DNA from 4 places in the Pseudomonas sp. RGM 3321 genome. Region 2 is predicted to be linked to each of the others. Evidence: predicted binding sites of a transcription regulator. Region 2 holds the regulator's gene; each other region holds the start of a gene.
What was found. The regulator FliA, encoded in region 2, starts transcription of late flagellar genes. The targets are predictions, from matches to a motif close to CTAAAGTTTNNNNNNNNNNNGCCGNTAA.
Positions count from the first base shown of each region.

Region 1: the regulator FliA is predicted to act here: its motif matches at 2,644-2,671, upstream of RGM3321_RS07475 (methyl-accepting chemotaxis protein).
Region 3: the regulator FliA is predicted to act here: its motif matches at 1,168-1,195, upstream of flgM (flagellar biosynthesis anti-sigma factor FlgM).
Region 4: the regulator FliA is predicted to act here: its motif matches at 3,845-3,872, upstream of RGM3321_RS10365 (methyl-accepting chemotaxis protein).

Region 1 covers NZ_JALHBH010000099.1:787-5,779, forward strand. The annotation lists gene RGM3321_RS07455 (PepSY domain-containing protein) at 1-302, shown strand, start outside; gene RGM3321_RS07460 (PepSY domain-containing protein) at 302-610, shown strand; gene RGM3321_RS07465 (response regulator transcription factor) at 610-1,278, shown strand; gene RGM3321_RS07470 (sensor histidine kinase) at 1,275-2,594, shown strand; gene RGM3321_RS07475 (methyl-accepting chemotaxis protein) at 2,719-4,398, shown strand; gene RGM3321_RS07480 (AI-2E family transporter) at 4,547-4,993, shown strand, end outside.
Region 2 covers NZ_JALHBH010000095.1:44,466-49,458, reverse strand. The annotation lists gene RGM3321_RS05965 (chemotaxis response regulator CheY) at 1-360, opposite strand, end outside; gene fliA (RNA polymerase sigma factor FliA) at 613-1,353, opposite strand; gene fleN (flagellar synthesis regulator FleN) at 1,350-2,183, opposite strand; gene flhF (flagellar biosynthesis protein FlhF) at 2,299-3,627, opposite strand; gene flhA (flagellar biosynthesis protein FlhA) at 3,639-4,993, opposite strand, start outside.
Region 3 covers NZ_JALHBH010000096.1:6,969-11,961, forward strand. The annotation lists gene RGM3321_RS06165 (chemotaxis protein CheV) at 1-235, opposite strand, end outside; gene flgA (flagellar basal body P-ring formation chaperone FlgA) at 314-1,072, shown strand; gene flgM (flagellar biosynthesis anti-sigma factor FlgM) at 1,234-1,548, shown strand; gene RGM3321_RS06180 (flagellar protein FlgN) at 1,598-2,065, shown strand; gene RGM3321_RS06185 (flagellar brake protein) at 2,148-2,894, shown strand; gene RGM3321_RS06190 (MFS transporter) at 2,973-4,382, opposite strand; gene RGM3321_RS06195 (glutamine synthetase family protein) at 4,437-4,993, opposite strand, start outside.
Region 4 covers NZ_JALHBH010000104.1:33,660-38,652, reverse strand. The annotation lists gene RGM3321_RS10380 (chemotaxis protein CheW) at 1-241, opposite strand, end outside; gene RGM3321_RS10375 (protein-glutamate O-methyltransferase CheR) at 241-1,521, opposite strand; gene RGM3321_RS10370 (chemotaxis protein CheW) at 1,518-2,054, opposite strand; gene RGM3321_RS10365 (methyl-accepting chemotaxis protein) at 2,063-3,685, opposite strand; gene RGM3321_RS10360 (NEL-type E3 ubiquitin ligase domain-containing protein) at 3,976-4,993, shown strand, end outside.

The DNA.
Region 1 (4,993 bases), on a different contig from region 2:
CGCTGACAACCCTGCTGGCGGCCCTGACATGTGTTCTGACGTCCTGTGTCATCCAGGCGCGTGATGTCGACCCGCAGGAGGTATTGCGCCTCAGTAATGCGGGCACTCTCCAGTCGGCTGAAAAGCTCGATGCAAACGCCCTCAGCAAGCACCCTGGTGCCAGTATTCTTGATACACAGTTCAAGAATATATACGGCAGGTACGTTTACAATGTCGAGCTGCGTGACAAGCACGATATTGAGTGGGTTCTCGAAATAGACGCCGCTACGGGCCAGGTCTACAGGAATCATCAGGATAACTAATGAATGTCGACAAGCGTCTCTGTGTCATCCTTGGTTTGAGTCTGACCTGCTCTTTTGTCTATGCCAGAGATCTGAATCAGGATGAAGCGCTCAGTCTGCGGCAGCGTGGGGTGATACTGCCTCTCGAACAGTTTATCGAGCGCGCGCTGGGTCTTCATCCCGGCGCTCGCTTGCTGGAGGCTGAGCTTGAGGAAAAAAATAACATGTACGTGTATGAATTCGAGTTGCTGACACCGCAGGGTGTTGTCCGTGAGCTCAAGTTCGATGCGCGCGATAGCCGATTGCTGAAAGACGAGGATGATGACTGATGCGCCTGCTACTGGTTGAAGACCATGTTCCCCTCGCAGATGAGTTACTCGCTGCGCTGGGACGGCAAGGCTATGCAGTCGACTGGCTGGCTGACGGTCGTGACGCGGTTTACCAAGGCGCAACCGAGCCTTATGACCTCATTGTTCTGGATCTGGGCTTGCCCGGCATGCCGGGGCTTGAGGTTCTCCAGCAATGGCGTGGCAAGGGCCTGGCTACCCCGGTACTGATTCTGACGGCACGAGGTTCGTGGTCAGAGCGTATAGAAGGCTTGAAGGCGGGGGCCGATGATTACCTGACCAAACCTTTTCATCCTGAAGAACTGCAGTTGCGTATTCAGGCCCTGTTGAGGCGCTCGCACGGGCTTGCCAACCAGCCTACCCTGGAGTCTGCCGGCCTTAATCTGGATGAAGGTCGCCAGAGTGTCAGCCGGGATGGCGTGGATATCCAGCTCACTTCTGCTGAGTTTCGTCTGCTGCGCTATTTCATGCTCCACCCTGGACAGATTCTCTCCAAAAGCCATCTCTCGGAGCACTTGTACGATGGCGAAAACGAGCGTGACTCCAATGTCATTGAGGTCCATGTCAATCACCTGAGGCGCAAACTAGGCCGCGCAGTGGTCGAGACACGTCGCGGCCAAGGCTATCTGTACGGCGGAGCCGGAGGTTGAAATCCATACAACGGCGTCTGAGCCTGGGTCTTATCGCCGTTATGGTCGTTGTCGGCCTGGTGATGGCGCAGACCAGTCTCTGGTTGTTTGAAGTGGGCCTGCAGCGCTATCTGGAGTCGGGCTTACGCAATGAGAGCGAGAACCTGCTGGTGGCGCTGGTGCGAGGTCCTGCCGGGTTGCAACTGGATGACCATCGTTTGTCGGGTGCTTATCAGCGCCCGCTGTCCGGCCACTATTTTCGTATGGACTTGCCGCAGGGCCACTGGCGCTCCCGTTCTTTGTGGGATTTTGAGCTGCCTCAGCCTGGAGTGGGATTGCACGCCAACCTTGAACTCGGCAAGACCGGGCAATCGCTGTTGATGCTGACCAGCGAATACCGAAAGTTCGGCAAGCAGATTTCAATTACCGTTGCCCAGGATTACACGCCGGTCAGGGCGAGCTTTCGCCTCATGCAGCAGATCGGGCTCGGGCTCGGGCTCGCAGCGCTGATCCTGGTGCTGGTTTTGCAGCGCATCACTGTACGCAGGGCGCTTCGGCCTCTGGAAACCGTTCGCGAGCAGATCTTCCAGCTTCAGCAGGGTCAGCGTTCGCAACTGGACAATCAGGTGCCCCTTGAGCTTGAGCCCCTTGTGGCTCAGATCAACCATCTGCTTGCGCATACTGAAGACAGTCTGAAACGCTCACGCAATGCACTGGGGAATCTGGGGCATGCCTTGAAGACACCGCTTGCGGTATTACTCAGCCTTGCTCTCAGTGGGCAGATGGACGGCAACCCTGCATTGCGCAAGACGTTGCAGGAGCAGTTGGAAAATATCCGTCTGCGTCTGGAGCGTGAACTCAATCGGGCCCGCCTTTCCGGGGACGCGCTGCCCGGAGCCCGTTTCGACTGTGATGCCGAACTGCCCGGGCTGTTTTCCACGTTGGGCATGATTCATGGTGCCCACCTTCATTTGGTCAACGATGTCGAAGCAGGCATGCATCTGCCGTGGGACCGGGAGGATATCCTCGAACTGCTGGGCAACCTTCTGGACAACGCCTGCAAGTGGGCCGACAGCGAAGTACGTCTGAGCATTCTCAGTCAGGCTCAGGGCTTCAGTCTTCTTGTGGACGATGATGGGCCCGGTATTCCGGAGTCGCAGCGCGCAGAGGTTTTCAGCCGTGGCGCTCGCCTTGACGAGCAGATTACCGGTCATGGCCTTGGCCTGGGGATTGTGCGCGATATCGTCGAGGCCTGGGGCGGCCAACTGCAATTGCAGGAGAGCCCCGCTGGGGGCCTTCGCGTACGCATCGATCTTCCTGAGCGCACCGCTCCATAAGTTGCCAGCCTGTAACTTTCAGAGTCTTCATACAAAAAATACGTCAGGTCTTAATGTCCGTCGGATGCCGCCGATAGCCTGATGGGTATCTCTGACTCATAAAAATAAACATAAGGCCACTCCTATGCGTCTCAGTCTGAAAGCCAAGGTTCTGTCGCTGGCAGTCCTGCCGGTTCTGATATTTGCGCTGGTGATCAGTGCAACCACGGTGTTCATGCTGCACCGGCAGGCCGAGCGCGAGGTCAGTGATACGCGAGAGCGTCTGCTCTCTGAAGCCAAGGCAACGTTGCAGAACTACGTTGCGATCGCCATGACGGCTATCAAGCCGCTTTACGAGGCTGCAGCGCCGGGTGATGAAACTGCGCGCGCTAAGGCGATCAAGCTGCTTTCCTCCATCAGTTATGGCAAGGATGGTTATATCTTTGGCTATGACTCTCAGGTAATCCGGATATTCCGTAGCAACAGTCCTGATGGCGTGGGCAAGAGCTTCAGTGAAGCCCGCGATGCGAACGGGGTCTACATCAACCGCGAACTGGTGGCGGTCGGCAAGGCGGGCACTCACTATGTGATGTACTCCTCGGCCCTGCCTGGCAAGACCGAACCTGTGCCCAAGATCGGCTACACGGATTATCTGCCGAAGTGGGATCTGGTCATCGGCTCTGCCGTCAATATCGACGGCATTGACGCTAAAGTCGCTGACGTCAGGCAGAACGTCGAAGCGCGTCTGAAGGAAATGCTGTACAGCATATTGGGGATTACCGTCCTGGTGCTGGTCATCATCGGAGTCATCGGGATATTGATGGCCGGCACTCTGCTACGTCCGCTTGGCTTGATGAAAAACAATCTGGATGACATCGCCGCGGGTGAAGGCGATCTGACTCGGCGTCTGACCATTACCAGTAATGACGAGCTTGGTGATCTGGCTGGGTCGTTCAACCGGTTTGTCGACAAGATCCACGGTATGGTTCGTCAGGTCAGCGAAATGACCGGGCAACTCAATGGCCTGGTCGGAGAAGTGTCATCCCAGGCACAGCGCTCGGAAACCGCCATGGACCGTCAGCGCCACGAAACAGATCAAGTGGCGACTGCAATCAATCAGATGTCAGCTGCGGCTCAAGAGGTTGCCAAGAGCGCGCAGGGTGCTTCCGTGGCTGCTCAGCAGACCGACGAACAAGGGCGCGCCGCCAAGCGCGTTGTGGATGGCAGTATCAGACAGATTCATGCACTGGTAGACGACATCCGCAAAAGTGGCTCGTCACTGGATGTTCTGCAAAAGGACGTTTCTTCGATCGTCAGCGTACTGGGCGTCATTCGCTCTATCGCCGAACAAACCAACCTGCTCGCACTCAATGCCGCCATCGAGGCCGCAAGGGCAGGGGAAGCAGGGCGCGGTTTTGCCGTGGTTGCCGACGAGGTTCGGGCGTTGGCCAGCCGCACCCAGCAAAGCACACAGGAAATTCAAGGGATGATCGACCGTCTGCAGCAGGGCACTCAGGAGGCGGTCACAGCGATGCGCCGCTCCAGCGAGGCTGGCGACGGGACCTCTGTGCAAGCCAACGAAGCAGGCACATCGCTGGTGACCATCGGTGAGTTGATTGCGACGATCAATTCGATGAACGCGCAAATCGCCAGCGCAGCGGAAGAGCAGACGGCGGTTGCCGAAGAAATCAATCGCAGTGTTCACCAGATCGCAGGTGCAGTTGAAAGCGTCGCCGATGAAACCCGGCAAAGCGCACAGACCTCACGCAGCCTTGCCGAACTGGGCTCGCGCCTTGACAGTCTGGTCGGTCAGTTCCGTGTCTGATGCCTGCGTGGCAGGGGCGCTGGTGCCCGCAACAGCCTGCGCCTGCCATCGCGGTCATATTGCCTTCTAGAAGATGGCACTCGTACGTTCAAGTGCTGACTAAGCTCTAGACCGGGCGCGAGGCGCGGTCTACTGACATGGACAGGACATGAACGAAACCACGTTGCAATACAAAACCCTCATTATGCTATTGGTGCTGGTCACCATTGCCTTCATATGGATTTTGCTGCCGTTTTACGGCGCAGTATTCTGGGCGGTCATTCTCGGGATCATCTTTGCGCCTGTGCAGCGCAGGCTGCAGATCAAGTTCAACTGGTCACGCAATCTTACCTCCCTGTGCACCCTGACAATCTGTCTGGTGATTGCGATTCTGCCAGTGATCGTCATCAGCGCCTTGCTGGTTCAGGAGGGCACCACGCTCTACAAGAATGTCGAGACCGGGCAACTGGATATCGCCGGTTATCTCGCCGAGTTCAAGGATCTGCTGCCGCACTCGATTCAGGCACTGCTCGACCGACTGGGGATGGGCGACCTTGAAGGATTACGCGACAAGATCACCAAAGGGGCAATGCAGGGCAGTCAGTATCTGGCGACT
Region 2 (4,993 bases):
TTCAAAGATCTTTTCGATCTTCTCTTTCAGCGCTTGAGCCGTGAACGGCTTGACTACATAACCGTTCACCCCGGCCTGGGCAGCTTCAATGATCTGCTCACGCTTCGCTTCGGCAGTAACCATCAGTACAGGAAGGCTCTTGAGACGCTCGTCCGCACGGACCTGACGCAACAAGTCGATACCGGTCATGCCAGGCATGTTCCAGTCCGTCACCAGAAAGTCAAAGGCACCGCTGTGCAGCATCGGCAATGCGGTCAGACCGTCATCCGCTTCAGATGTGTTGGTAAACCCCAGATCACGCAACAGATTCTTGATGATCCGCCGCATCGTTGAGAAGTCATCAACGATGAGGATTTTCATGTTCTTGTCCAATTCGACCTCCAAGCAGTCTTTAACGCGTTCAGCACCTGAACACGCTGTTCACTCAATACTGGCACAGCACACCCCCAGCTATACGAAACGACGACGGGCTTGGCACAACGACAGTCAAGACTGCGACTAAAGCCCATCGAGACATTGCCCGACAGGCCCTTGCCTGGTCTATCCTGCTACCACGTAACGCTTTGCACAGCCGGCATGCAGACAACGCACGACAAACGTCGCGCACTGCCGTCAACGCGCTCGCCACTCCCCCAAACGCCCCCGCAAACGAGCTGCGCACTGGCTGTGTAACTGACTGACCCGAGATTCGCTGACCCCAAGAACCTCTCCGATTTCCTTGAGGTTCAGCTCTTCGTCGTAGTACAGCGCCAACACCAGACGCTCACGCTCTGGCAAATTAGCAATTGCATCGGCCAACGCTGCCTGGAAGCGCTCGTCTTCCAGGTCGCGCGACGGCTCAAGCGAACCGCTTGCGCCATCCTCATGCAGCCCTTCGTGATCGCCGTCCTGAAGCAGGTCGTCGAAACTGAAGAGGCGGCTGCCCAAGGTGTCATTCAAAATCCCGTAATAATCATCAAGACTCAACTGGAGTTCGGCCGCAACCTCGTGATCTTTAGCGTCACGGCCGGTTTTAGCTTCAATTGCACGAATTGCGTCACTGACCATTCGGGTATTGCGGTGCACTGAGCGTGGTGCCCAGTCGCCCTTGCGCACTTCGTCCAGCATCGCACCACGAATGCGAATGCCGGCGTAGGTCTCGAAACTCGCACCTTTGGTTGAATCATATTTGGTGGAGACTTCAAGCAGACCGATCATGCCGGCCTGGATCAGATCCTCGACCTGCACGCTGGCCGGCAAGCGCGCCAGCAGATGATAAGCGATACGCTTGACCAATGGCGCATAACGCTCGATCAACTCGTATTGCGAATTACGGGAAGCCTTGCTGTACATCTGGTAGCCGCTCGCAGTCATTGCACAGGCCCTGCACTGGTCTGGTGAACGAGTCGCTCAACGAAGAACTCGAGATGACCCCGCGGATTGGCTGGCAACGGCCAGGTGTCAACCTTCTGGGCAATGGCCTTGAACGCCAGCGCACATTTGGATCGCGGGAATGCTTCGTAGACGGCGCGCTGTTTCTGTACGGCCTTGCGCACGCACTCGTCGTACGGCACGGCACCTACATACTGCAGCGCGACATCAAGAAAACGGTCCGTCACTTTGGTGAGTTTGGCGAACAGATTGCGCCCTTCCTGCGGGCTCTGCGCCATGTTGGCCAGCACCCGGAAGCGGTTCATGCCATAGTCGCGGTTGAGCAGTTTGATCAGGGCGTAGGCATCGGTGATCGACGTGGGCTCGTCGCACACCACCAGCAACACTTCCTGAGCGGCGCGCACGAAGCTGACCACCGATTCGCCGATACCGGCAGCCGTGTCAATCACCAGCACATCAAGGTTGTCGCCAATCTCGCTGAACGCCTGGATCAGACCCGCATGCTGGGCCGGGGACAGATGCACCATGCTCTGGGTGCCAGAGGCGGCAGGCACGATACGCACCCCACCCGGCCCCTGCAACAGGACGTCGCGCAACTCGCAACGGCCCTCTATCACATCGGCAAGTGTACGTTTAGGCGTCAGCCCAAGCAGAACGTCGACATTGGCCAGACCCAGATCGGCGTCCAGCAGCATGACGCGACGGCCAAGCTCGGCAAGGGCCAGTGAAAGATTCACTGACACGTTAGTCTTACCGACGCCACCTTTGCCACCGGTCACCGCGATAACCTGTACGGGATGCATGCTGCCCATGTTATTTCTTTACCTTGTCTTGCGTAGACCGAAACCACATCGAGGGCTGCACGTTCGCAAATGAACACCACATGGCAGACCGTTGACGCAGGGACATTCCAATAATATCCATCACTTAACCCACTCTCTTGCCAGGGGTGTGATAGAGGTCAGCAAACATATCAGCCATTGCTTCCTCGCTCGGCTCATCCTGCATCTGCACACTCACCGCACGGCTCACCAGTTGATGACGACGCGGGGTGTGCAGGTCGTCAGGAATACGAGGTCCGTCCGTGAGGTAGGCCACAGGTAATTCATGACTGATCGCCAGGCTCAGGACTTCGCCCAGGCTGGCTGTTTCATCAAGCTTGGTCAGAATGCATCCGGCCAGGCCACAACGTTTGTAACTGTGATAGGCAGCGGTCAGTACCTGCTTCTGGCTGGTGGTCGCCAGTACCAGGTAGTTACGCGACTTGATGCCACGCCCTGCCAGGCTTTCCAGTTGCATGCGCAGCGCAGGATCGCTGGCTTGCAGCCCGGCGGTGTCGATCAGCACAACGCGCTTGCGCAGCAGCGGCTCCAGTGCCTGAACCAGCGACTGGCCAGGATCGACATGGGTGACCGGCACGTTGAGGATGCGCCCAAGGGTCTTGAGCTGCTCCTGTGCGCCGATGCGGAAACTGTCCATGCTCACCAGTGCGATATTCTGCGGACCGTACTTCAACACGTAACGTGCCGCCAGTTTGGCCAGCGTGGTGGTCTTGCCCATACCGGCAGGCCCGACCATGGCGATGACGCCACCCTCTTCGAGCGGCTCGATGTCCGGCACGGCAATCATGCGCGCCAAATGGGCCAGCAGCATGCGCCAGGCCTGACGAGGCTCGTCAATCTCCGGGATCATCGACAGCAGATCGCGCGACAGCGGGCCGGACAAACCGACACGTTGCAGGCGGCGCCACAGATTGGCCTGCTGCGGACGACTGCCCTGCAACTGGTTCCAGGCCAGGGAGCCAAGCTGAACTTCCAGCAGCTCGCGCAGGCCGTTCAATTCGGAGCGCATCGAATCATAGGCGCGCTGGCCGACAGCAGGCTCTGCGGGCGCAGGCGGCGTGTACGCGAATGGGCGCGGCGGCTCTTCAAGCGTCGGCTCGATGTGCGTATCGACAGCGCTGACCGGTTTGCCGGAAAACAGCTGAAGATTGATCGAAGCGTCGCTGTCGCTGCGGTTGTTCAATTCAGCCTGAGCGGAGACGATGCGCGACTGGGTCTTGCGCAGCTCGTCTTCAAGCTCCATGTTCGGCACACGCGGTGCCAGGGCGGACAGCTTGTAATCCAGAGCGGCAGTCAGCTCTACGCCACCGGCAATGCGCCGGTTACCGATGATGGCCGCCTCGGCGCCCAGCTCATCGCGAACCAGTTTCATGGCTTGACGCATATCGGCGGCGAAAAATCGCTTAACTTGCATGACTCACTACCTCAGCCGTTCGGCCCGACAGTCGCTACGATGGTTACTTGCTTGTTGTCCGGAATTTCCTGATACGCCAGAACATGCATGTTCGGTACAGCCAATCGTCCAAATCGTGACAGCATCGCCCGGACAGGCCCTGCTACCAGAAGAATTACCGGCACCCCTTGCATCTCCTGACGCTGGGCGGCCTCAATCAACGAACGCTGGAGCTTCTCAGCCATGCTTGGCTCAAGAAGAACGCCTTCTTCCTGACCCTGACCAGCCTTCTGCAAACTATTGAGCAATATCTGTTCCAACCTTGGTTCCAGAGTGATAACAGGCAGCTCCGGCTCAACACCTACGATGCTTTGGACGATTGCGCGGCTCAGACCTACCCGCACGGCAGCCACCAAAGCGGCGGTATCTTGACTCTTGCCGACGTTATTGGCGATAGCTTCTGCAATGCTGCGAATATCACGCACAGGTACATGCTCAGCCAGAAGCGCTTGCAGCACGTTGAGCAACGAGGACAGGGACAGCACACCAGGGACCAGCTCTTCAGCCAGTTTGGGCGAGCTTTTGGCCAGCAATTGCATCAACTGCTGGACTTCTTCGTGACCAATCAGCTCATGAGAGTGCTTGTAGAGAATCTGGTTCAAGTGGGTTGCCACCACAGTACTGGCGTCCACCACGGTATAACCCAGCGACTGCGCCTGGCTGCGCTGGCTGATTTCGATCCAAACGGCCTCCAGACCAAACGCCGGGTCTCTGGCGGTGATGCCGTTCAGGGTGCCAAACACTTGACCGGGGTTGATCGCCAGCTCGCGATCCGGATAAATCTCGGCCTCGGCCAGGATCACGCCCATCAGCGTCAGACGGTAGGCGCTGGGTGCCAGATCAAGGTTGTCACGGATGTGTACGGTCGGCATCAGGAAGCCCAGCTCTTGCGACAGCTTCTTGCGCACGCCTTTGATACGCGCCAGCAGTTGACCACCCTGATTGCGGTCCACCAGCGGAATCAGGCGATAACCCACTTCCAGGCCGATGATGTCGATAGGGGTAACGTCATCCCAACCCAGTTCCTTGGCGTCCTGAACACGGGTCGGCGAAGGCAGCAGGTCCTGTTGGCGTTGCACTTCGGCCAGCGCCTCGACTTTCACCTGGTTCTCTTTCTTCCAGAGCAGATACGCACCACCTGCAGCCACCAGGCCGAGGCTGATGAAGGAGAAGTGCGGCATGCCCGGCACCAGTCCCATTACGATCATGATCGCAGCGGAAACTGCCAGTGCCTTGGGCGAGGCGAACATCTGACGATTGATCAGCTTGCCCATCTCTTCCGAACCGGAAGCGCGGGTCACCATGATCGCTGCGGCAGTGGACAGAA
Region 3 (4,993 bases), on a different contig from region 2:
TCGCCATCGCCAGATCCATAATCGGGATCGTGCCGCCACGGATATTGGCCACACCCCTGACGATCTTGCTCGATTTGGGCATGATGGTGAGTTTCGGGCATTGCAGTACTTCTTTTACCTTGAAAACGTTGATCCCGTAGAGCTGCTTACCGTCGAGACGGAACAAGAGCAGCTCCAGGCGATTCTGACCCACCAGCTGAGTTCGCTGGTTTACCGAATCCATTACACCTGCCATGCCGAACCCCCTTACCAAAATGACCGCCGCCCAGACACTAGATCAACAAGCGGCACGGGCTTTGCTATTTATTACCTCATGAACGCAAAGACGACAATTTCTCGACACCTCGCATTAGAAACCCGCAGGCTTCTGTGCGCAATCGCTCTGCTGTGCCTTTGTGGCACGGTGAGCCTAGCTCGCGCAGAGAATTTCACACTGCCTGAACAGCTTATCGGCGTCACCCAAGGGTTTCTTGAGTTCACAGTAGAAGACTATTTGGCAACCAACCAGATTGACGGGCGTCATGACATACAGGTTAAGCAGCTCGACCCGCGTTTACGGATGGGTGCCTGTGACAAGGATTTGACAGCCACACTGGAAAGCCCGCGCACGGTCGGTCGGGTTACGGTGCGGGTACGCTGCGAAGGCTCTTCGCCCTGGACAGTATTTGTGCCGGCCCAGGTGCTGCTGTATCGCAACGTTGTGACCGTGATGCGCCCGCTGAAACGCGATGCCATCGTTACTGAAGAAGACGTTGCGCTGCGTGAGCGCGACGTGAGCAGTCTGGGTCAAGGATTCCTGGCCTCTCTTGATCAGGCCGTCGGTCAAAAGGTTGTCCGACAAATGGTCATCGACCAGGTCGTTACCCCGGTGGCACTGGAACAGCCCCAAATGATTCACAAGGGCGATCAGGTGGTCATCATCGCCCGCAGCGGTTCGCTGGCGGTGCGCATGCCCGGTGAAGCGATGTCCGACGGAGGTTTCAACGAACAGATACGGGTGAAAAACCTTAATTCCCAGCGGGTGATCAAAGCGAATGTCACCGGCCCAGGGCAGGTGGAAGTGGCCATGTAATGCATTGATGCTGGCGCACAGGGTGTGTTTTTTTTAGACTGCGGGGAATATCCGACGGTGAAAAGCGTCTATTGGGAAGCTTTCTCACAATCGGCCTAAAGTTTAATCGGGGTTGGCCGAAAACAAGGCAAGCGTCCAAACACCCAGAGGTTTTTTCAATCATGGTCATAGATTTCAGTCGCCTTAACAATTCACAGCCTGTCGCCAGTACAACACGTACCAGCGCCAGTAAAGACACCGTCAAAACCGATGCTACAGCCCCTGCAGCCACCGCAGGTGTCAAAAGCACCGGGGAAACTTTTTCTTTGAGCAGTGAGGCTCAACAGTTGCAGAAAATCACGGACAAGCTGACCGATCTGCCAACCGTCAATAGTGCTCGCGTTGCCGAGCTCAAGCAGGCCATCGCCGACGGTAGTTACACAGTGGACAGCAACCGTGTCGCCAGCAAGCTGTTGAATTTCGAAACCCAACGCTAAGCCAAGGCTGGCGCTGGATATTCTGGACGCTTAAAAACCAGAGCATGCGATGCAAGACACTACTTTGCTGCAGATGATCACTGACGACATGGTTTCGGCCCGACAGCTTCTAGAGCTGCTGCAGGCCGAATCCCTGATTCTTCACGGCCGCGACATGGGCGAGATGGAGCAGGTGCTGGCGCAGAAACAGGCGCTGGTCATTCTTCTCGATCAACATGGTCGCAAACGTAGCCAAGTGCTTGCGGGCATGGGGCTGCCAGCCAATCGCAGTGGTCTCCAGCAACTGGCCAGCCAGTCGGATGTCGGCGAGCAATTGCTGATGGCCGGTGATGAACTGAATGCGTTGATCAATGAATGCCAGACGCTGAACGAGCAGAATGGTAGTCTGATTCAGCTGCAACAGATCAGCACCGCTCATCAGCTTCGCATACTGAACGGCGGTGAGACGCCCACGCTCTACGACAGTCGCGGGTCAACTGCGCTTAGAGCAAAACCACGCCCTCTGAGTCAGGCGTAACTTCCTGTATCAAGGTTTCGTGCGTAGTGGCAGAATGCCTGTTGTTGCGTTGCCGTAGTATTTTGCCTGGAGATTCAAGAACGTGAATGGCTCAAGCGCGGACGATGCTCCGCAGCCCCCGAAGGTCCTCAACACACCTTTGGAAATTGCCGCTAACCTGCGGTTGCTACTCGAGAGTCATGATCCTCTGATCATTACCTTCCATGAACGTGCCCAACGCTTTCAGAGCTACCTGCTTGAAGTCGACCGTGACAGCAACCTCATGGCGCTCGACGAAATGATCCCCCGCGATGGCGAACGCTTTTTAAGTAATGGCGAGTCTTTCCGCGTCGAAGGTTTTCACGACGGCGTGCGTATCGCCTGGGAAAGCTCATCGCAGATGGAGATTGTCGATACCAACGGGCAGCGCCTGTACCGCGGGCCGATGCCTGAAGAGGTGATTTACCACCAGCGGCGCAACGCATTTCGTGCAGCGCTGAAGCTGGCACAGCTGGTCGACATCGAGATCGGCGGCGACCGTTTGAAATCCCCTCTGACCGGCAAACTGCTGGATATATCTGCGACCGGTTGCAAACTGCGCTTTGAAGGCGATGTGTCCGAGCGCATGCAGTTGGGCCAAGTATACGAACGCTTTATTGCGAAGTTGCCATTCGGAGCAATGACAGCTCCTGTCGAGCTGCGCTATTTGCACTTTGAAGAAAGATTTCACACCACCTTTGCCGGCGTGCGCTTCCACAACATGAGTGGGCTTGTGCAGCGTCAGGTCGAGCGTTTCGTCTATCAGTTGCAGCGTGAAGCTCGCCGCTTCGACAAAGACGACGACTTCTGACACCCGCTTCTGCTTACCGGTGATTGCGGCAACCTGCCGCAATCACATCGCAATCCCCCGCTCTGCACCGCTCTACACTCAAGCCTTCCACGTCTCGCTTTCACGCTCGCGTTCGTGCTCTTCAGCTTCGGCTGTTTCCGTGCCCGCGAGCGGCTCGGCCTGCACCTCGCTTTCTGCGTCGGCGTCGGCCACCACTTCAGACTCAGGTTCCGGTTCCGGCTCGACGGTGGTCTGCATCTGCTCCTGAACCACCTGCTCATCGACACGCGGGTCAAGTGCAACCACCAACGGCGAACTGGACATGCTGTCCGGCATCGCGACGTGATGCAGCGGTGCGTTTTCGACCTGGTGCAAATGGGTAACGGCCTTGGGTCTGATCAGCAGCACCAGAATCACCCCGGCACCACAGACAAACGCATACAGCATGTGGCCGCCAAACAGCTTCATTACCACGCCAGCAGCCAACGGGCCGATACTCGCACCGATGCCATAGGTCATCAGCAACATGGCCGTCAGCGACACCCGGCGTTCGGCCTCGACGTGGTCATTGGCAAATGCCACCGCCAGTGGATAGAGGCAGAACTGCATCAGCGAGGCCAGAAAACCGACGCCGAACAGGACCTCGACCGGCACACTCGGAAACACCGCCAGCGGCAATGACGCCACCACCAGTGCAGCGGCAAAGATGCGCATCAGTACGGATCGGTCATAGCGGTCGGACAGCAGACCCAATGGCCACTGCACCAGAAACCCGGCCAGAATGCAGCAGCCCATGAACAGGCCGACCTGCTCGGTGGACAGCCCCTGTTCGGCGGCGTAAACCGGTGCCAGACCATAGAACGAACCGATGATCAACCCGGCACCCAGCACCGCCGTCAGCGACTGCGGCACACGCTTCATGAAGAAACGCGGCTCCAGCGGTGCCGGGTGCAATGGTGCCGGGTGAATCGCCCGGGTCATGGCGACCGGCACCAGACACAGCGCGAAGCACAACGCCACCAGCATCAGCAGCTCAGGGCCCAATTGCGGGTGGACCACCAGTACCAGTTGCCCCAGCACCAGCCCCAGATAGGACGCAATCATGTAACCGCTGAACACCATGCCGCGCTGCTTGGCGGCGGCCTGCTCGTTCAGCCAGCTCTCGATGACCATGTATTGGCACATCATGCCCAGACCGACAATCACCCGCAGTACCAGCCAGGCGGGCAGCCAACTGATCAGGCCATGCCCGAGCACCGCCGCACCGACAATACCGGCGCAGGTGGCATAGGCCCGAATATGACCGACACGGCCGATCAGGCGGTGACCGATCTTGCCCCCCAGGACCAGACCGAAATAGTTGGCGGCCATCAGTGCACCGACCCACAGGCTGTCGACCTGATCGGCCGCAAGGCGCAGGGCCAGATAAGTGCTCAGCAGACCTGAGCCGATCAACATCATCAACGAGGCAAAATAAAGCGCTCGAAAGGACTTCCAGATTTGGCGCATCAACTTTCCAAAAATAGGGAGTCGCCCGACTGGACGAGCCCGACACTGCGATTCTTAAACCTGAGCAGCCAGAACGCGCCGTTCCCAGGGGGTTATCTCGTCAAAAAAGCTGGTCAGTTCCAGGGTCTTCGACGCGATGTAGCCTTCGATGAATTCATGACCAAACAGTTCCTTGGCCAACTGACTGCTTTTCAGACGCTCCAGAGCGGCGTGCAGGGTACACGGCAATGACAATTCTTCCGGCACCTCAATCTCGCCTTGCATGGGCGGGGTGGGTTCCAGCCTTAGCTCGATGCCATGCAGCCCGGCCGCCAGGCTTGCGGCGATGGCCAGATAAGGATTGGCGTCAGCACCTGGCAAACGGTTCTCCACCCGCCGAGCCGCCGCTGCACTCGACGGGATGCGCAGGCCGGCAGCGCGATTATCGTAGGACCAGCAGGCGTTATTGGGCGAAGCATAGGGGTGGTACAGGCGCTGATAGGAATTCACGTTGGGCGCGAACAGCGCGGTGAAGTCAGCCATGCAGACCTGCTGCCCCGCGATAAAGTGACGAAACGTGTCAGTCGGCTGGCCATCTGTGTCACTGAATACGTTTATCCCGGAGTCTGTTG
Region 4 (4,993 bases), on a different contig from region 2:
GGGTCTTGATGTCGCGCAGCAACACAGAGCCCTGAAACTGCTCATGCGACTCCTGGGCCAGCGCGTAGCGGTCCAGCAGACGGGTGGCCGCCGCGGAATAAACCGCGCAGTTGCGGCAGTGGATGTGCTCTTCAAGCAACGGGCAGGAACGATCACCGTGAATACCGATACGGTTCCAGCAGTCATCGATATCCAGGGCTTGGTCATGGGTAAGACTGGAAAAACCGGACACGCCCGTCATCAATGGTTTCCTTGTTTATTCGCGCCACGTGCAGCGCGGTCCTGCAAGCGCCGGGCCCCGGTACTGTCACCCTGGGCGGCCAGCAACGCCGCCAGTTGGGCCAGCGATTCGGAATGCTGCGGTTGCAGGTACAACGCCTTGCGATAGAAACCCTGAGCCTGCGCCACGTTGCCTTCTACTTCGCTGAGCAGGCCCAGCCAGTAAAATACCTGTGCAACCGGCTCATACTGTTGCAGATAGCGCTCGCAGGCAGCCCGCGCCTCGGCACTTTTGCCTTCGTTGGCCAGGCCGGCAATCCTGTCGAGCAGCGCCGAAACCTCGCCATTGCCAGTGACAGCAGCAGGCTTGACGATGGGCGCAAATGCTGCTGACGTTCGTGCGGCAGGTCGTGGCGCAGGCGTTCTGGCTGGTGCATCGAGGACCGGGCGCGGTGCAACCGGCGCGGCTAAAGGCGCCGAAATCTGAGCCGGAGCTGTCGGCTCGACTGACGCGTGCCGAAAGGCAAATGATTGCGCAATACCGATCGAACGCATGCCGATACCTGCCAGCAGGTTGCCCTCCGCCGGTCCGATGAACAGCAGGCCGTCTTCGCGGGTCAGCTGCTTGAGGACCTTGAACACATGTTGCTGGGTCTGCCGATCAAAATAGATCACCAGGTTGCGGCAGAAAACGATGTCATACGCGACCTGCGAAGCCAGTTTCGGATCGAGCAGGTTGCCAGCCTGAAAACTCACACAAGCGCGCACACTGTCGGCAATTTCAAACCCGTCAGCGACCGGGTTGAAATACCGCTCGCGAAAACTGGTGTCACTGCCCCGGAACGAGTTCTTGCCATAGATGCCGTGCTCGGCCTTGGCAATCGAGACAGGACTGATATCAATGGCACCGACCTTGAACTGCCTGGCATCCACCCCCGCATCGAATAACGCCATGGCAATCGAATAGGGTTCCTCGCCGGTCGAGCACGGCAGGCTGAGAATGCGCAACGGGCGCGCACCGGCAAGACTGGCTATACGTTCACGGGCCAGCATGCCCAGTGTGACGAACGATTCCGGGTAGCGAAAAAACCAGGTTTCGGGAACGATCACCGCCTCGATCAGCGCCTGCTGTTCTTGAGGCGACGACACCAGAAGGTGCCAATACGCATCACTGTCGGGGCAATGGGCGGCCGTCGCACGCTGACGCAAGGCACGCTCGATGATCGCCTCGCCGACCGAGGTCACATCCAGCCCGATACGCTCCTTGAGGAAGCTGAAGAAGCGTGAATCGTCGACCTTCATGGCGCGTCCTCAAGCAGTTCGAGGTCGATTGGCGGCACCGGGTACAACAACTCGCGAACCGGCTCGCTCAACAGCTCCTGAACGTGAATCCATTGCAGCAGCCCCTGCTCATCCTCCCGAACCGGCCCCAGGTAAGGTGACAGGCGATTGTCCAGCCCGTACGCCTTGAACTGTGACACCGGGCAACGCAGCGTTTCGGTGGCCTGCTCCAGAATCAGCCCGAGCAACTGCGCTGGGTGCGTGTCGTCGTGCCGATAATGCACCAGAACCATTCGCGTGCTGGTGCGCAAGCGCGCTGATTGACCGGAGTTCAGCGCACTGATGTCAATCACCGGCACGATCTCGCCGCGATGGGCAAAGATCCCCGCCACCCAGTGAGGAGCCTGGGCAATTGCCTTGAGTTTCACCCGAGGCAGGATTTCAGCGATCTCTTTCGCGTCCAGCGCATAGCGGTCTTCGCCGATGCAAAACAGCAGAAAGAGTTTACTGGTGGTCAGTGGCGTGCCGTTGCGCCTCGGCGATTGATCCGTCATTGGAGTGTTCAGACCTTGAATCGCGAAACGCCACCGCGCAGCCCGACCGCGACCTGACTCAACTCGTCGATGGCGAAACTGGCTTGACGCAGAGACTCGACGGTCTGGCTGCTGGCATCCGCCAACTGCACCAGTGCCTGATTGATCTGCTCGGCACCGGTAGCCTGAGCCTGCATACCTTCATTGACCATCAACACACGGGGCGCCAACGCCTGTACTTGCTGAATGATTTGCGACAACTGCTCGCCGACCTGAGTGACCTCGAACATGCCGCGGCGCACCTCCTCGGAAAACTTGTCCATGCCCATCACACCAGCAGACACCGCCGACTGGATTTCGCGCACCATCTGCTCGATGTCATAAGTGGCAACGGCAGTCTGGTCAGCCAGGCGACGCACCTCGGTGGCCACTACTGCGAACCCGCGACCGTACTCACCGGCCTTCTCGGCCTCGATGGCGGCATTGAGCGACAGCAGGTTGGTCTGGTCGGCGACCTTGACGATGGTGACGACGACCTGATTGATGTTGCCGGCCTTCTCGTTGAGGATCGCCAGCTTGGCGTTGACCAGATTGGCAGCGCCCATCACCTGATGCATGGTGTCTTCCATGCGTGCCAGGCCCTGCTGACCGGAGCCGGCGAGCACCGACGCCTGGTCTGCCGCCGAGGTGACTTCGGTCATGGTCCGCACCAGGTCCCGCGAAGTGGCGGCGATTTCCCGCGACGTGGCACCGATCTCGGTGGTGGTTGCCGCGGTCTCGGTGGCGGTAGCCTGCTGCTGGCGGGACGTTGCAGCGATTTCGGTGACCGAGGTCGTGACCTGTACCGAAGAGCGCTGCGCCTGCGCCACCAGCGCGGTGAGCTCGGAGACCATGTCGTTGAAGCCGGTCTCGACCGCATTGAACTCGTCCTTGCGCGACAGGTTCAGCCGGGTACTCAAATCGCCCTTGCGCATGACGTCCAGAATACTCACGATCATCTGCATCGGAGAGGTGATCGAGCGCATCAGCAGCAGCCCGCAGGCAGCCGCCGCCATGACCGCGATCAGCAGAGAGAGCACCATGCTGATCTTGGCGCCCAGCACAGCGTTGACGATATTGGTGGTGGACTGGTCAGCCAGTTGCTTGTTGGCAACGATCAGGTCTCTGAGCTGCAGGCGGCCCTCACTCCAGACCGGATTGAGCTCGTTGTAAAACTCATCGCGAGCGCCCGCATAATCACCGCGTTCGTACTTGGCGTGAACATCGGCAAGCATGCGCGAATAGACCTCGCGGCGCTTTTCGAATACCGCGAAGCTGGCCCTGTCCGTGTCATCGAAGATGGATTTCTTGTAGCCGTCCATCTGCGACTGAAGGGCGTCTTCAAACCCCTTGAACTGATCCTTTTCCTGCTTGGTCAGCGGCCGCCCCTGCCCTTCGGCAATCAGCTCCAGCGTGCGGATGTAACTCTCGCCCCAGGCACTGCGCACCAGCGTGCTGTAGTAGACACCGGGTAACGCATCAAGACGGACATCTTCCTCGCTGGACTCGATGGACAACAGTCGTGAATAAGATACAACGACCATCAGCAGCATGATTGCGATGATGACGGCGAAACTCGCCAGAATCCGTTGGCGCAAGGTCCAGTTCTTCACAGTCAGCCCTCAAGAGTTCAACGACGGCATCGGGCCGTGTTCAAGAAGCGGACCGACGAGCGGTCCAAGCGGCGTGAGTATAGCCCAGCCGTCAACGGGTACACGGGGAATGAAAAACCAAATCACGGCCCCTGCTCATTAACCCGCTTTCCTGCCTTCTTGTCGGCCCTTGTCACCACTACTTGAGCACAAGACCTCAGGAACCTGTGCAGCCGATAAATAGTTAGCACTTGCTGGCCTGACCTCAAACGTAAGCTTTGTCGCCTGCTCACTCACGACAAGGCACTTCAATGCTGGATCAAACTTCGCCGGGCAAGGCATCTGCCGCCCCGCATGTGCAACTTATAAAAGATAAATCACCCGGGTGGCTGCTTGACGCAGAATCGGCAACCCATGCGGCTCTGCGCAAAACCTCCGGACGCCCTTTGCAATGGCTGACGAGCGCGCGAACGTCCAGCCCGGAGCAAGTCGATAAACTGCAGCAGCTCTATGCCGAGCATCGCCAGAATGAAGAAAAGGTTCGTCCGACGCTTGGTCGCCTCTCGACACTGGAAGAATTTGCGACCCCTCTTCTGACGGCGGCGATCAAGGACCGCTTCGGGCTGGAGGTGGACGTCGCCCGAACCTCGCTGTTTCACGCCAGCCGGGCCAGAGTCGACCAGTCGTTCCTGGCGGCATCCCGAGACCCCGTGACTCAAGCCAACATTGCCTTGAGGACTGCCAGTCAGAGCCTGCTCAAGGCTGCGCTGCAGAATTTCGAAGCGTGGGAAACCGCGCCCGGCGCGATGGACTCGGACTCGGGCATCAAGGCTCAGGTGTTTTCCTCATTTGAAATCATCGGTCAGCAGATCACCGGCCAGTCCTTGCCGATACCTGCGACCGGGTTCGCAGCAATGTGCCGCGAGCTGGACCTGGGCGGCAAATACCAGGCCCACCTTGAGTCCGCCTTCAATACACCTTCAACAACCGAAGAGACGGCGGACATTGCGGCATCCAGGCTGCGCAAGGACTTCCTGCAACTTCAGTCATCGTCCATCCGACTTCAACTGCAGATTGCCTCCCTGCAGAAACTGGTCAGCCCGCCATTGCAGTGCGCGTTACTGGATATTCTCGACGGCAAGCAAAACGTCCGGCTTGATAACAGGCCCGTCAACTGCAGCTTACTGTGCCTGGGGGATGTCGAACTTGACGGCCTGTTTGTTATCGGCAAAGACCGCGACGTGGCAACTCAGGCAGAAAAGATTGTCGTCTACATTCCGGACGACCCGGTTGCGCCGCTGAAGGAATACGACTCGGTCGAGGTGTTTA